One region of the Rheinheimera tilapiae genome, then DNA from elsewhere that is predicted to be linked to it. Evidence: predicted binding sites of a transcription regulator. Region 1 holds the regulator's gene; each other region holds the start of a gene.

Region 1 (4,322 bases):
GCCAGAATACAGGTTGCCAGCAGATTAACGCTGTTGACGGCAGCGCTCTGATTAATTCGCAGCATCACCTGATGGGCCAGCACCGACACGACGGGGTTCAGCCAGTCAGGTCTTGGTGGTTCCAGCGGGTCAATGGCAGTTTTCCAGTCCGGAACTTGTTGTTGCAAAAACTGATTCAGCGACAGCGGTTCGCCAAAATTTACAAAGCCAAAACCGTAATTTCTGAGCTTTGTTGCGGCTTTGACAATACCAAACGCAGATTCTTTGGCCTTATGAGTGCCTTTGAGTTCACGTAAATAAGTGCCCACTTCCATCACATGTTCGTAACCGAGATAAACCGGCACAATAGTGACCGGTCGGTCAATGCCACGCAGCATCGCCTGGATCGTCATGGCGAGCATGCCGGTTTTCGGTTGCAACAGCCGGCCAGTGCGGCTGCGACCACCTTCGCTGTAGTACTTCACGGCATAACCTTTGCGGAATAACTGCGTCAGATATTCACGAAATACCGTTGAATACAGCTTGTTACCACTGAAACTGCGCCGGATAAAAAACGCACCGCCCCGACGGAAAGCTTTCCCAATGGGCCAGAAATTCAGGTTAATACCGGCTGCAATATGCGGTGACGCCAGACCTTGCTGATAAATCACATAGCTGAGCAACAAATAGTCCATATGGCTGCGGTGACAGGGCAGATAGACTATCTCGTGCCCGCGCTGAGCCAGCTCTCGTACTTGTTCGTTATTGCGAACCTGAATACCGGTATAGAGTTTGCCAAATAACCAGCGTAAAAAACGCTCGCCAAGCCGCACTGTGGATTCACGTTGATCGGCAGCAATTTCTTCGAGTAACAATAATGCTTCCTGCCGGGCAGCCGTCAGTGGCATTTGTTTCTGCAGCGCTTCTTCTTCAATTGCTTGCCGAACGGACGCTGAACCTAATAACGCATTAAACAAGGCTGCACGGTCAGGCTGGCGCGGCCCGGTCGCGGCTAGCTGTTGGCGATAAAAGTGGAAACGGGCCATCCGCAACAACTTATGCGCAGTATCAGTCGCCGCCCCATACTGGCCGGCCATGTCCCGCAATGACAATGCATCGGAAAATTGCACAAGCGTATGGCGGCCGGAAATAAGCACAATCAATAGCTTACGTAGCCAGTTTGGTGCGGCTTGCTCACCAATAATGGCTTTAACACTGGCCTCTTTACCTGGAGCGCGGCCCCAATTGATCGAAACCGGGATGAGTTGAGCATCTTGTGTGTGATCAAGATGAGCTTCTAACAGCTGCTGACCAATTTGCAGGGCTGCAGAAGGACGTTGATGTCCACTGAGGGTTTTCGGATTTTCCAGATACAGCGTACGCGGTAAGCGCACTGAGCCCAGTTGTACTTCGTCATCTGGTGCAGGTAATCCCAGTTGCCGGCAGACACGCATCAGCGTGGCCAGATCGCTGGCCGAAGATACTTTGGTAATGTAAAACAATGGCTTATCTGCACCTAATGCAGACTGAGATGGCGGCGCGGCAACAATTTTGCACTGCACCAGCGGTTTAAGTGGCCAATAAAGCATCCTGGCCAAAAAAGTGAGTCGGGCGAACATAAGAAACCTGCAAAAACGACAGCCCGCTACTTTAGCACGGAATGAAAAACAGCGCCAAATTCAGGTCTTACCAGTAAATTGTGCCGTAAGGCGCTTGGCACGCCGCTTTTCACTGTATATACTCCCAGTATCCACTGTATAGGCATTCAGCATCATGCGACCACTTACACCACGACAAGCCGAAATTCTGCAACTTCTGAAAGATTATCAGGCCCAGACCGGGATGCCACCGACGCGAGCGGAAATTGCAACGCAGCTCGGATTTAAGTCGGCGAATGCTGCTGAAGAGCACTTAAAAGCGCTGGCAAAAAAAGGTTTTATTGAAATGTTGCCGGGGACATCGCGTGGGATCCGTCTCATTGAAGATACCACTGAAGTCGCGGCCAATGAGCCTGAAATTCAGGGGCTGCCGTTGATCGGCCGAGTTGCTGCCGGTCAGCCTATTCTGGCAACACAACATATTGAACAATACCATCAGATCGACGCTAACCTGTTCCATCCATCCGCGGATTTCCTGCTTAAAGTATCTGGCATGAGTATGAAAGACATTGGCATTCTTGATGGCGATTTACTTGTTGTGCACAAAACAACCGAAGCCAGGCAAGGTGAAGTGATCGTTGCGCGGGTTGATGAAGATGTCACAGTAAAGCGATTCCGCAAGGATGGACAATTTGTTTACTTACACCCCGAAAACACTGACTTTAATGTGATAAAAGTAGACTTAACCCAGCAGTTCTTTGCAATTGAAGGTTTAGCCGTTGGAGTTGTCCGTACTCAGACCTGGTGATTTTTAAAACAAATCATTGATTTATACAGAAGCGCCACAGTTTTAGACATTGTGGCGTTTTTTTTCATTCTCACCTTGGCTTTTTACAGATTTTGTCTAATTCTTAAGCGGAACCGGCCAAAACAAATGGTCAACTAGAAGGCCAAGGGCGGTTTCTTACAGGAAAAAATAACAACGATAAGTTGCAGAATCGGGATGCAAAGTGGTGGGCGCGTCGGATTCTGGCAACAGTTTATGCAAACTGACAGAGGAGACGTGCTGTGGCGAACACGATGTTTAATCGTTGCTCGCTGCCGGCCTTGTTGTGTGTCGATTCGGCTATTGCCGCAGAAATGCCCCTGAATATGACCAAGGGGGTTACGGAGATCAGTCAGCAGGTGTATGACCTGCATATGACGATTTTCTACATTTGTTGCGGAATTGGCCTTGTGGTATTTGGAGCTATGTTCTGGTCCATTGTCCATCATCGCAAAGCAAAAGGTGTGCAGCCTGCGCAATTCCATGAAAGCACCAAAGTTGAACTGCTTTGGACTGCAATTCCCGTTGTTATTCTGGTGTTAATGGCAATTCCCGCCACCCAGACTCTCATTGCGATGGAGGACACTACCAAATCCGATGTGACGGTGTTGGTCACCGGCTCACAATGGAAGTGGCACTACAAATATCTTGAATACCCGGTGGAGTATTATTCGCTACTCGCCACACCTGCCAAACAAATCCAGAACAAACTGCAGAAAAACGAGAATTATTTACTGGAAGTCGACCGCCCACTGGTGATCCCGACCGGTAAAAAAGTTCGTTTTCTGATGACCTCAGACGATGTGATTCATTCCTGGTGGGTACCTGCCTTTGCGGTGAAAAAAGACGCAAACCCTGGGTTTATCAACGAAGCCTGGACCCAGGTGAATGAACCAGGGACCTATCGCGGTCAGTGTGCGGAGCTTTGCGGCAAAGACCACGGTTTCATGCCGATTGTAGTTGTCGCCAAGTCTCCGGATGATTTTAACCAGTGGATTGAGGCCGAAGGTGCCAGGCTGGCCAAACTCAAAGCGGCAGAGCAGGAATTACTGTCGATGCAGATGACAATGGCAGAAGCAATGACACTGGGGGAGAAAGTTTATCAGGGTTATTGTGCAGCATGTCATCAGGCCGGAGGCACGGGCCTACCCGGCGTATTCCCAGCGCTCAAAGGCAGTAAAATGGCAACCTTAGCTGACCAAAAGGCCGCGCACATCAACATTGTGCTGAACGGAAAGGCGGGCACAGCGATGCAGGCATTTGGCAAACAGTTAAGCCTGCAGGAAATTGCTGCGGTGATTAGCTATGAGCGCAATGCCTGGGACAATAATACCGGCGATCTTGTCCAGGCTGCTGATGTACAGGCCGCGAAAAATGGACAGAAGGAGTAAGGCATGAGCACAATCTCAACTGATCCACATCATCACGCCGACCATGGTCATCACCACCCTCCAGCGGGTCTGAAACGCTGGTTTTATACGACAAATCACAAAGATATTGGCACCTTATATCTGTTGTTTGCGCTGACCATGTTTTTTATTGGTGGTGCGATGGCTATGGTGATCCGTGCCGAACTGTTCCAGCCCGGCTTACAACTGGTAGAGCCAGCATTTTTTAATCAGATGACTACGGTGCATGGCCTGATCATGGTCTTCGGCGCCGTGATGCCGGCTTTTACCGGACTTGCTAACTGGTTAATCCCGATGATGATTGGGGCGCCGGACATGGCATTGCCGCGGATGAACAACTGGAGTTTTTGGATCCTGCCATTTGCTTTTGCCATTCTACTGATGTCGCTGTTTATGGAAGGTGGTGGCCCCGGCTTTGGCTGGACGTTCTATGCACCGCTATCGACTAAGTACAGTGGTGATAGTACGGCGTTATTTGTTTTTTCGGTGCATATCATGGGTATTTCGTCG
Region 2 (4,322 bases), on a different contig from region 1:
AGCATCATTTCAAGTAAGGCGGCACCGAGATACCCCCCTAAATGCGCTTTACGTTCGCTCCAGTCCAGACAGGCGCAGGCATATTGCCGCCGACTGCGTGGTTTTGGGTGCAGTTCTACGCCCAGTTTTATGAACAGTTGTGCGCCGGTGCTACTGAGCTGATAGTGCCGGGTGCCTGTCTGAGGTTCGTCAGCAGCGCTGACTAACCAGCCTTGCTTTAGCAATTGGTCGTGCAAGGCGACAGCCACTGTACCAGCGAGATGGTCGTAGCAACTGCGCGCATAACGCAGGTGGGTTGGCGTATTTGGGCTAAAGCTGGCTGCAGGTGTTGCCGAGAGCTGCAATAGGGCTTCCAGTGCCGTGGCGACCTGCGTATTGGCCAACTGAAAATAACGGTGTTTGCCCTGTCGAACTACACTCAGAAAACCCAGCTCAGTCAATTTCGCTAAATGCGCACTGGTGGTGGAGCTGCTGACTTCTGCACTGATACTCAGTTCGGTTGCGGTGCGCGCTCTGCCGTCCAGCAATGCACACAGCATGCGGGCGCGTGCCGAATCCGCGATAGCACCAGCGACTTTAGCCAATTGCAGATCTGCGGTCATAGTTCGTTCCAGAGCGAAGCGTAGATGTAAAAGAGCATGCATGATGCCGGCAATTCAGCGTAGGCACAAGAATCGCTGAAACCACAGGAGCCGAGACGAACATGACAAAACCTTTATTCACGATACTACAGGCAGCAGTGCAGCCAGACCCATACCCATATTACTCCGAATTGCGGCAAGGTCCGTTGTTACCCTTCGACACTGGAAGCGGCTGCTATCTGGCCAGTCGAGCCGATGTGGTCACCGAGGTGTTGCAGCATCCGGCTGCCAGGGTACGGCCAGTCGGGCAACCGGTGCCAGCGGCGCTACATGGGCATCGCTGTGGCGAGGTGTTTGCCGCCTTGCTGCGGATGACCGATGGGCCACGCCAACAGCAGCTGAAAGCGATTTTGCAGCGCCAGCTTGCGACAATAGCTCCGGCGCAACTGACAGGCTTATGCCAAGCCGTTTTGCATGAAGCGATGGGGGCGATGCTGCCTGACGCGACGCAGATTAATCAGCTGATTTATCAACTACCGGTGCGGGTCATGGCGCAATTACTTGGCATGCAGCCGGCCGCAGCCCACTTGGCCGCAACGGCGATTGCAGATTTTGTGCGTTGTCTGCCGGCACAGGCTGATGCTGCTGATATCAGTGCCGCCGATGCTGCTGCATTAAAGCTACAGGAGTTGATCCAGAACTGCCTGCAAGACGCCGGAAGTTGGAGTGCTGCGCTGTCAGATGAATTTGGCACGGCGGCGGTACAGATCGCAGCAGCGAATTTGCTGGGGCTACTGTCGCAAAGTTATGAAGCGACAGCGGGTCTGATCGCGAACAGTTTAATTGGCTGTTACCGGCAGCCAGAGTTGGCACCTAAGGACCAGCTGCAGGCGTTGTCTTTTGTCCGGGAAGTCAGCCGGTTTGACCCACCCGTGCAGAACACCCGGCGCTTTTTAGCGCAAGATGCCGTAATCGCCGGCGAGCATCTGCCTGCGGGTTCAACCATATTGCTGCTATTGGCGGCGGCCGGGCGTGATCCGCTGCTGTGGTCTGCACCAGAACAGTTCAGGCCATATGACCGTTTTTGTTTCAGCGAAGGGAAGACCGATCTCAGTTTCAGTCTGGGCGCGCATCAATGCCCGGGCCGTCAGCTGGCAGAGCAAATTGCTGCGACGGCCCTGTTAGTTGTGTGGCCGCAATTGCGTGCTTTGAGCCAAGGCGCTGAATTACGCTGGATCTATCAGCCATCGATGAATGGTCGGCTGGCACAGTTTCAACTTAGTAAAGGAGCACAGTGATGCTAGCCGTGATTTTTGAAGTAACCCCAACCATGACTGGCGAAGCCGATTATTTGGCTGCAGCCGCAGCGCTGAAACCGTTGCTCGCCGACATTGATGGATTTCTTGGCATCGAACGTTTTGCCAGTTTGACTGAGCCGGGCAAGATCCTGTCGTTAAGTTTCTGGCGTGATGAAGCCGCAATTGCCCAGTGGCGTCAGCTGGAAGCACATCGCCTTGCCCAACAACGAGGCAGGCAAGAGCTGTTTGCCGACTATCGGTTACGGGTGGCGACAGTGGTCCGGGACTATGGGATGACTCCAAGGGCAGAAGCGCCGGCAGATAGCAAGCTGCATCATTCCGGTTGAGGTTGGTGGCGGCTGGGTATTTTACTACTGAGTCCTGAGTGCTTCGCATCCACAATAGTGCAAAAAGCTGTATAGTAATACAGTGGTTGTGCTAACCCCTTGAAGTGGAGGCAAAATGAACGAATTGACTGAGATCCGGCTGTGGCTGGAGCTGCTGTTGCTCGCAGGCTTCGCCGCTGCTGCACTGGCTTGGTGGCGCCAGCAACAGGCGCTGCGGGCCCTAAGCGACCAGCATATCCGGGTGCAGGCACAGCTGGAACATCAACAGACCTTGCTCAATGACCATCGCATGCAGTTGCAGCAAAGCCAGGATGAAGTGCGCCAGCAGCAGCAGGATTATTTGCGGCTGAAAGAAAAACACGACCGGCTGCAGGTACTGCTCACAGAAAAACAAAGCCAGTATCAGCAGCAACTGGCGTTGTTGCAGGACAGTAAACTGCAGTTAAAACAAGAGTTTGAAAACCTTGCCAACCAGATTTTGCAGCAAAAAGGCGAGCAGTTTGCCCGCCAGAGCCAACAAAGTTTGCTGCAGCTGTTAAGCCCCTTGCAGGCCGATATGAAAGGCTTCCGTGACAAAGTCGAATCCATTCACACGGAAGATTTAAAGCAGCGTAGCGAGCTGAAAACCGAGCTGCTGAATCTGCAAAAGCTGAACAGTGCCATTACCGATCAGGCGGCCCGTTTAACCAATGCACTGCAGGGCCAGAAAAAGCTGCAGGGCAATTGGGGGGAACTGATGCTGGAGAATGTGCTGGAGAATTCCGGCCTGCGTCCCGGTGTCGATTACCGGCGTGAAGTCAGCTTCCAGACCGAGCAAGGCCGGCGCCGGCCAGATGTCATTGTTGACTTACCACAACAAAAACATTTGGTGATCGATGCAAAAACTTCATTGCTGGCCTATACCCGTTATGTCAACGCAGAACATGATCTGGAACGCGCAGAGGCATTAAAAGACCATTGTCAGGCCGTCAGTGATCGAATTAGCGAGTTGGCCGATAAAAGCTACTACCAGCTCGATGGGCTGAATTCGCCGGAAGTGGTGTTTATGTTTATTCCGATTGAGTCGGCTTATGTCGAAGCTCTGAAACATGACCCCTTGTTATATCAAAAAGCGCTGGAGCGGAATGTACTGGTGGCGACACCAACCACGTTGCTGACCAGCCTGAATATCGTCCGGCAATTGTGGCGGTTTGAGCAGCAAAACCAGCACAGCGCAGAATTGGCACAACGGGCCGAACGGTTCTACGCCAAGTTGGCTGCATTCCTCGAATCCATGCAAGGTGTTGGCCGGCAACTCGACAAAGCGCGGGAAAGTTACGACAAAGCCCTGGGGCAACTTTATAGCGGCAAGGGTAATCTGATTAAACAAGCAGCAGAATTTAAGGAGCTCGGTGTGGCGGTGAAGCAGGAACTGGATCAGCAGCTGGTAGAAAAAGCCCGGCTCGAACTGTCGGCAGAAGCCCAATAATGCTGAAGAACGTGCGCTGCGCAGCGTTGCTTATGTTCGGGCTATTGCTCAACCTGCCCCTTGTTGCCGAAGAACTGTTGCCGGCAGCCCCACCTGCGCAGCCGCCTTGTCATCTGGTCGCGCATCTGAATGAATCCAAGGACCTGACGGATGCAGCCGGCCTGAAATTGCCGCGTTGGTATGATTTACACCACCGCTTGCTAAAACTACTAAACGACAAAGCCGGGTGTACCTTAGAGGTGGTCGGTAGCCCTTGGCCACGGAGTCTGGCGCTATTGCGCGATGGCAAAATCGATTTAATGCTGACGATGTCATACACCTATGAGCGAGAGCTGTACGCCGATTTTATTGGCCCGCATTATCTGGAAGAAACGGTACTGGTGCTGGATAAACAGTATCTGCCCAAAGTGAATAAACTCAGCGATATCCTGCTATTACCCGGTGCGGTGGGCGTGTTACGCGATGCCTGGTACGGCGAAGAATTCGCTCAGGTCAGTCTGGAAACTGAATTTCAGCCTTATTTGCAATATGCCAACAGTCTGACGCAGAAACTGAATTTACTGCAAAAAGAGCGGGTGGTCGGCATGTTGGAAGATAAAACCCAATATCTTGAGTGGAGCCGCGCTTA
Region 3 (4,322 bases), on a different contig from region 1:
GGTTTCGTGATTACTTTATTGTCCGCTTTTTTACCGGGATGCGGACTGGTGAAGTTGACGGCTTACAGTGGCGCTTTGTTGACTGGACTCGCGGCATCATTTTGATCCGCGAGACCTGGGTCCGCGACCGTCTGGAATATACCAAAAACGATGGCAGCCAACGCGAAATCAAAATGTCCGAGCCCGTTCGAAACGCCCTGCTTCGTCAGCGCGAACTCACTGGCAAAGCAAAGTTTGTGTTTAGCACCAAAAAAGGCACACCTCACAATCATCGTAATGTCACGCAACGGATTTGGTACCCCACGTTACATGCTCTGGAATTACGCGACAGAACGCCTTATCAAACTAGGCATACGGCGGCAACTCTGTGGTTAGCGGCTGGCGAAAACCCCGAGTGGATCGCGCGGCAGATGGGCCATACCACCACAGAGATGCTCTTTCGCGTCTATAGCCGCTACGTCCCCAATCTGACCAGACAAGATGGCTCCGCAGCGGATGCATTACTGCAACGCATTCAGTTCGGAGGTATTCAATGATTATGATTGAACAAACTGCCTGGTATAAGCAGTGCCTTGTTGAAAAAGAATTCGAACGGCGAATTCGACTGCTTGGCACTTGGCTGATGTCAGAAGCGAATTTGTCCGCACATGGTCTCGAGCTTGCAATTGCGTCTGATGACTTTGGTGATTGTTGCAATGAAGAGTTCATCTACAACTGGGTAAAGGCAACTGTTTGCTGCCCGAGTTGCCTACGCGGTATGGGCCGGCAAAAGTTAAGAAAAAAATTCATTTACTGGCTGCTTGACCATCATTTTTACATAGAACTCCACTGACCGATCGGTCGCACTTTAAATGCTGAGTGAGGATCCACTATTTACTTTTAAGCAAAATCTCAATATCGTTAAGTCGTAGGCTCTGTAATTAAAGAGCTTCTGCATCGGGCGTTCCGGGACTTAGTCTGATGTAGCTGGACAGGTGTTCTAATCCGGAAGAACACTGGTAGTGGCAGCACCTAAAGTGCTGGTTTCCGAACCATAATGCTAAGGAAACGCTTCGCCTACCGCCTACATACAAAACGCGCTATATGCGCGTTTTGTGTTTCATACGTCTCAGGTTACGTGAGCTCATTCGAACGAGTTAACATTTCGCAGCAGCCTTTACCTGTCTATTGTTGTAGCTCGAGCAGCTATTGCCATTTGTCAGTGCAAAGCACCACGTACCAACCAAACCCCTGCCCCGCCCTTTATTCGGATTGGCCGCTCGAACCAATATGTAAAAGAAGACCTGGACCTGTGGCTGGGTGCGTTATCCAATCAGCAACACCTGAAGCAAGTAGATTGATCTGCTAAAGCCTGCACCATCGAATTGTCGCAAAAGCTACTGCTGAAGTTGACAAGGCAGGTGTATGTGCGATCATAACTGTATATAAATACAGTTATTGGTGATTATGTCCGTTTCTTTTCTTGGCGAGTCTGCTATTCGCAGCACTCTGAAATTGCCACTTTTTGTCAGTAAAGTTTCGGCAGGTTTTCCGTCACCGGCGCAGGACTACGTTGAACAAACGCTGGATTTAAACGAACTGTGTATTAAGCGCCCGGCCGCGACTTTCTTTGTACGGGTTGAAGGCGAATCTATGATTGAGGCTGGTATTTTCCATAACGATATCCTGGTGGTGGACCGTTCAGTAAAACCAGTCCATGGCGATATTGTGGTGGCGCAAGTGGATGGTGAGTTTACCGTCAAAGAGCTGTGTTTAAGGCCAAAATTGATGTTGGTGCCGCGTAATAGTGCCTTTCAGCCCATTTGCCTTGCCAGCGACAACGAGCTGCAAATCTTTGGGGTGGTGACCAACGTCATCAGGCAGATGAGCCGCTCGCATAAAACCCTGTAGTGATGAACAAAACCTTTGCGCTGGTTGATTGCAATAACTTCTATGCGTCCTGTGAAAAGCTGTTCCGGCCGGATTTGGCCAGTACGCCAGTGGTTGTTCTTTCGAACAACGACGGTTGTGTGATTGCCCGCTCACGCGAAGCAAAAGCGCTCGGTATTAAAATGGGCGTACCCTATTTTCAGGTGCGTGAGCTGGTTGAAAAACATCGCATCGTGGTGTTTTCGTCGAACTATGCGCTGTATGCCGATATCTCGTCCCGGGTGATGGCAACGCTTGAACAGCTGGCGCCTGCCGTGGAAGTCTATTCGATTGATGAAGCCTTCTTGAATTTAACCGGCTTCGACCAGGCGATATCGTTCACTGAGCTGGGTTTAGATATCCGCCAAACCATTCAAGATTGGATTGGTATGACAGTTTGTGTCGGCATTGCACCAAGCAAAACAATGGCAAAATTAGCTAACCATGCAGCCAAGAAATGGCAGAAAACCGCAGGCGTAGTTGATTTAACCAGTAAAGAGCGGCAGCGTAAGTTAATGGCTTTATTGCCAGTCAGCGAAGTGTGGGGAGTTGGCGGTAAACTGACAAAACGTCTCAACGAGTTAGGTATTCACACCGCCCTGCAGCTTGCGGATGCCTCACCAAAAATGCTGCGCCGGCAATTTTCTGTGGTGCTCGAGCGCACCGTAGCAGAGCTCAATGGCGAATCCTGCCTAGCCCTAGAAGATGTAGCAGCAAACAAAAAAGAAATCGTTAGCTCCCGCGCCTTTAGCGAGCGCATCACTGAATTCACTCATATGCAGCAGGCGGTATCTGAATATGTACATCGCGCATCTGAAAAACTGCGTAGTCAAAGTAGCAAAGCCAAACAGCTGACGGTATTTATCCGCACCAGCCCTTTTAGCAATCACGGCCAAGATCCGTTCTACAGCAATTCTGCAAGCGGTGTCCTGATAAGCCCAACTGACGACACGCGCGATTTTCTGCACTTGGCCGGTGAGCTTTTAAAGAAAATCTGGAAAGACGGCTACCGCTACGCCAAAGCTGGCGTGATGTTGGCTGATTTTTATGATGAAGGAACTGAGCAACTGCAGCTATTTACAGACGCTGCTAACGGCGGTGTTAGTGAGACAACGCCCCTGTATCGTGCAAATCCTGCACTGATGATAGTGCTGGATGAGATCAACCACAGCGGTAAAGCCAAAGTGTTCTTTGCAGCAAAAGGCCTTCAACAAGACTGGGCCATGAAACGCCAGCTGTTATCACCAGCGTATACGACAAAGTGGAGGGATATCCCGAAGGTTTGCTAAGAGCGATTTGCAGACATTTGTAAACTTGTAGGGGCGACCCTTGCGGTCGCCCGCAATCCGCTGAATTCGGGTAGGCGCAAGGCCTACCCCTACGGTTCATCAAATATCCTCTTTTGGCACAAAGCCGCGATCCGACGAAGTGGAACTTTCCGTGAAAGTGGTGGTGCAATTAATTTGCAACACATGGTAAGGAACGGTTACAAGGAGGTGGTAAATTAAATGCAATTATCCAGAAAGGATAAAAAGAGCCCGGCTCTAACAACTGGCCGGGCTAGTAGCATCATGAAAATGTCTGGCTAGTTTAGCCTGAATTTTGCGACAGTAGCATTCATTTGTTCTGCCAGTTCGGCCAATTGCTCACTGTTCTCTGCATTTTGCTGAGCCGCTTCGCTGGTGTCTTCCGCAACGGTGTTGATGCTTATGATTTTCTGGTTGATATCCTCGGCAACAACAGCCTGTTGCTCAGCAGCTGAAGCGATTTGCGTATTTTTGTCGCTGATGGCCTGGATGTTCATCAATACCGCCGCTAATGTCTGACCGACAGTTTCGATGCGGTTATTTCCCTCGCTCGCTTTAATTTGGCTTTTTGTAATGGCATCAGCAGCTTCTTGGGAGCCACTTTGAAAGGCTGAGATCATCTGTTGGATATCTTTCGTGGATGCGGCAGTGCGACTAGCAAGCGCTCTCACTTCATCGGCTACCACTGCAAAGCCTCTGCCCTGCTCGCCCGCCCGGGCCGCTTCGATTGCAGCATTCAACGCGAGTAAATTGGTTTGTTCCGCAATACTATTGATAACATCCAAGACAGCTGTAATTTCTGTACTTTTGCCTTTAAGAAGCTCAATAACCCGGGCTGTGGCACTGACTTCCTGAGATAACTCGCCAATCAAAGCGATTGTTTGTAGTAATTGCTGCTGACCCTGCACTGCATTTTTCTGCACAAGCTCTGAAAGCTCTGCAGCTTCTGTCGTTGTCAAAGCAACATCACGAACCGTCGTGCTCATCTCATGCATAGCGGTCGCTGCGAGTTCCGTATCCTGTTGTTGACGTTGGATCCCTTTAAAGGTCTGCGCTGTCACGACTGACGACTCTTCGGCAGCTGCGGCTAATTGGGCAGATGCACTA

Evidence for each region. The regulator LexA, encoded in region 1, represses DNA repair genes until DNA is damaged. The targets are predictions, from matches to a motif close to TACTGTNNATATNNACAGTA.
Region 2: a site for LexA is predicted at 2,292-2,311, ahead of ACFFJP_RS01755 (DNA recombination protein RmuC). Genes of this name have one in related genera too.
Region 3: a site for LexA is predicted at 1,417-1,436, ahead of umuD (translesion error-prone DNA polymerase V autoproteolytic subunit). Genes of this name have one in related genera too.

What each region holds. Positions count from the first base shown of each region.
Region 1 covers NZ_JBHLXP010000011.1:63,089-67,410, reverse strand. The annotation lists gene plsB (glycerol-3-phosphate 1-O-acyltransferase PlsB) at 1-1,598, opposite strand, end outside; gene lexA (transcriptional repressor LexA) at 1,753-2,385, shown strand; gene coxB (cytochrome c oxidase subunit II) at 2,646-3,794, shown strand; gene ctaD (cytochrome c oxidase subunit I) at 3,798-4,322, shown strand, end outside.
Region 2 covers NZ_JBHLXP010000001.1:393,642-397,963, forward strand. The annotation lists gene ACFFJP_RS01740 (ArsR/SmtB family transcription factor) at 1-602, opposite strand, end outside; gene ACFFJP_RS01745 (cytochrome P450) at 704-1,879, shown strand; gene ACFFJP_RS01750 (antibiotic biosynthesis monooxygenase family protein) at 1,879-2,226, shown strand; gene ACFFJP_RS01755 (DNA recombination protein RmuC) at 2,342-3,694, shown strand; gene ACFFJP_RS01760 (substrate-binding periplasmic protein) at 3,694-4,322, shown strand, end outside.
Region 3 covers NZ_JBHLXP010000001.1:601,914-606,235, reverse strand. The annotation lists gene ACFFJP_RS02630 (Arm DNA-binding domain-containing protein) at 1-536, shown strand, start outside; gene ACFFJP_RS02625 (hypothetical protein) at 533-832, shown strand; gene umuD (translesion error-prone DNA polymerase V autoproteolytic subunit) at 1,447-1,890, shown strand; gene umuC (translesion error-prone DNA polymerase V subunit UmuC) at 1,893-3,197, shown strand; gene ACFFJP_RS02610 (methyl-accepting chemotaxis protein) at 3,494-4,322, opposite strand, start outside.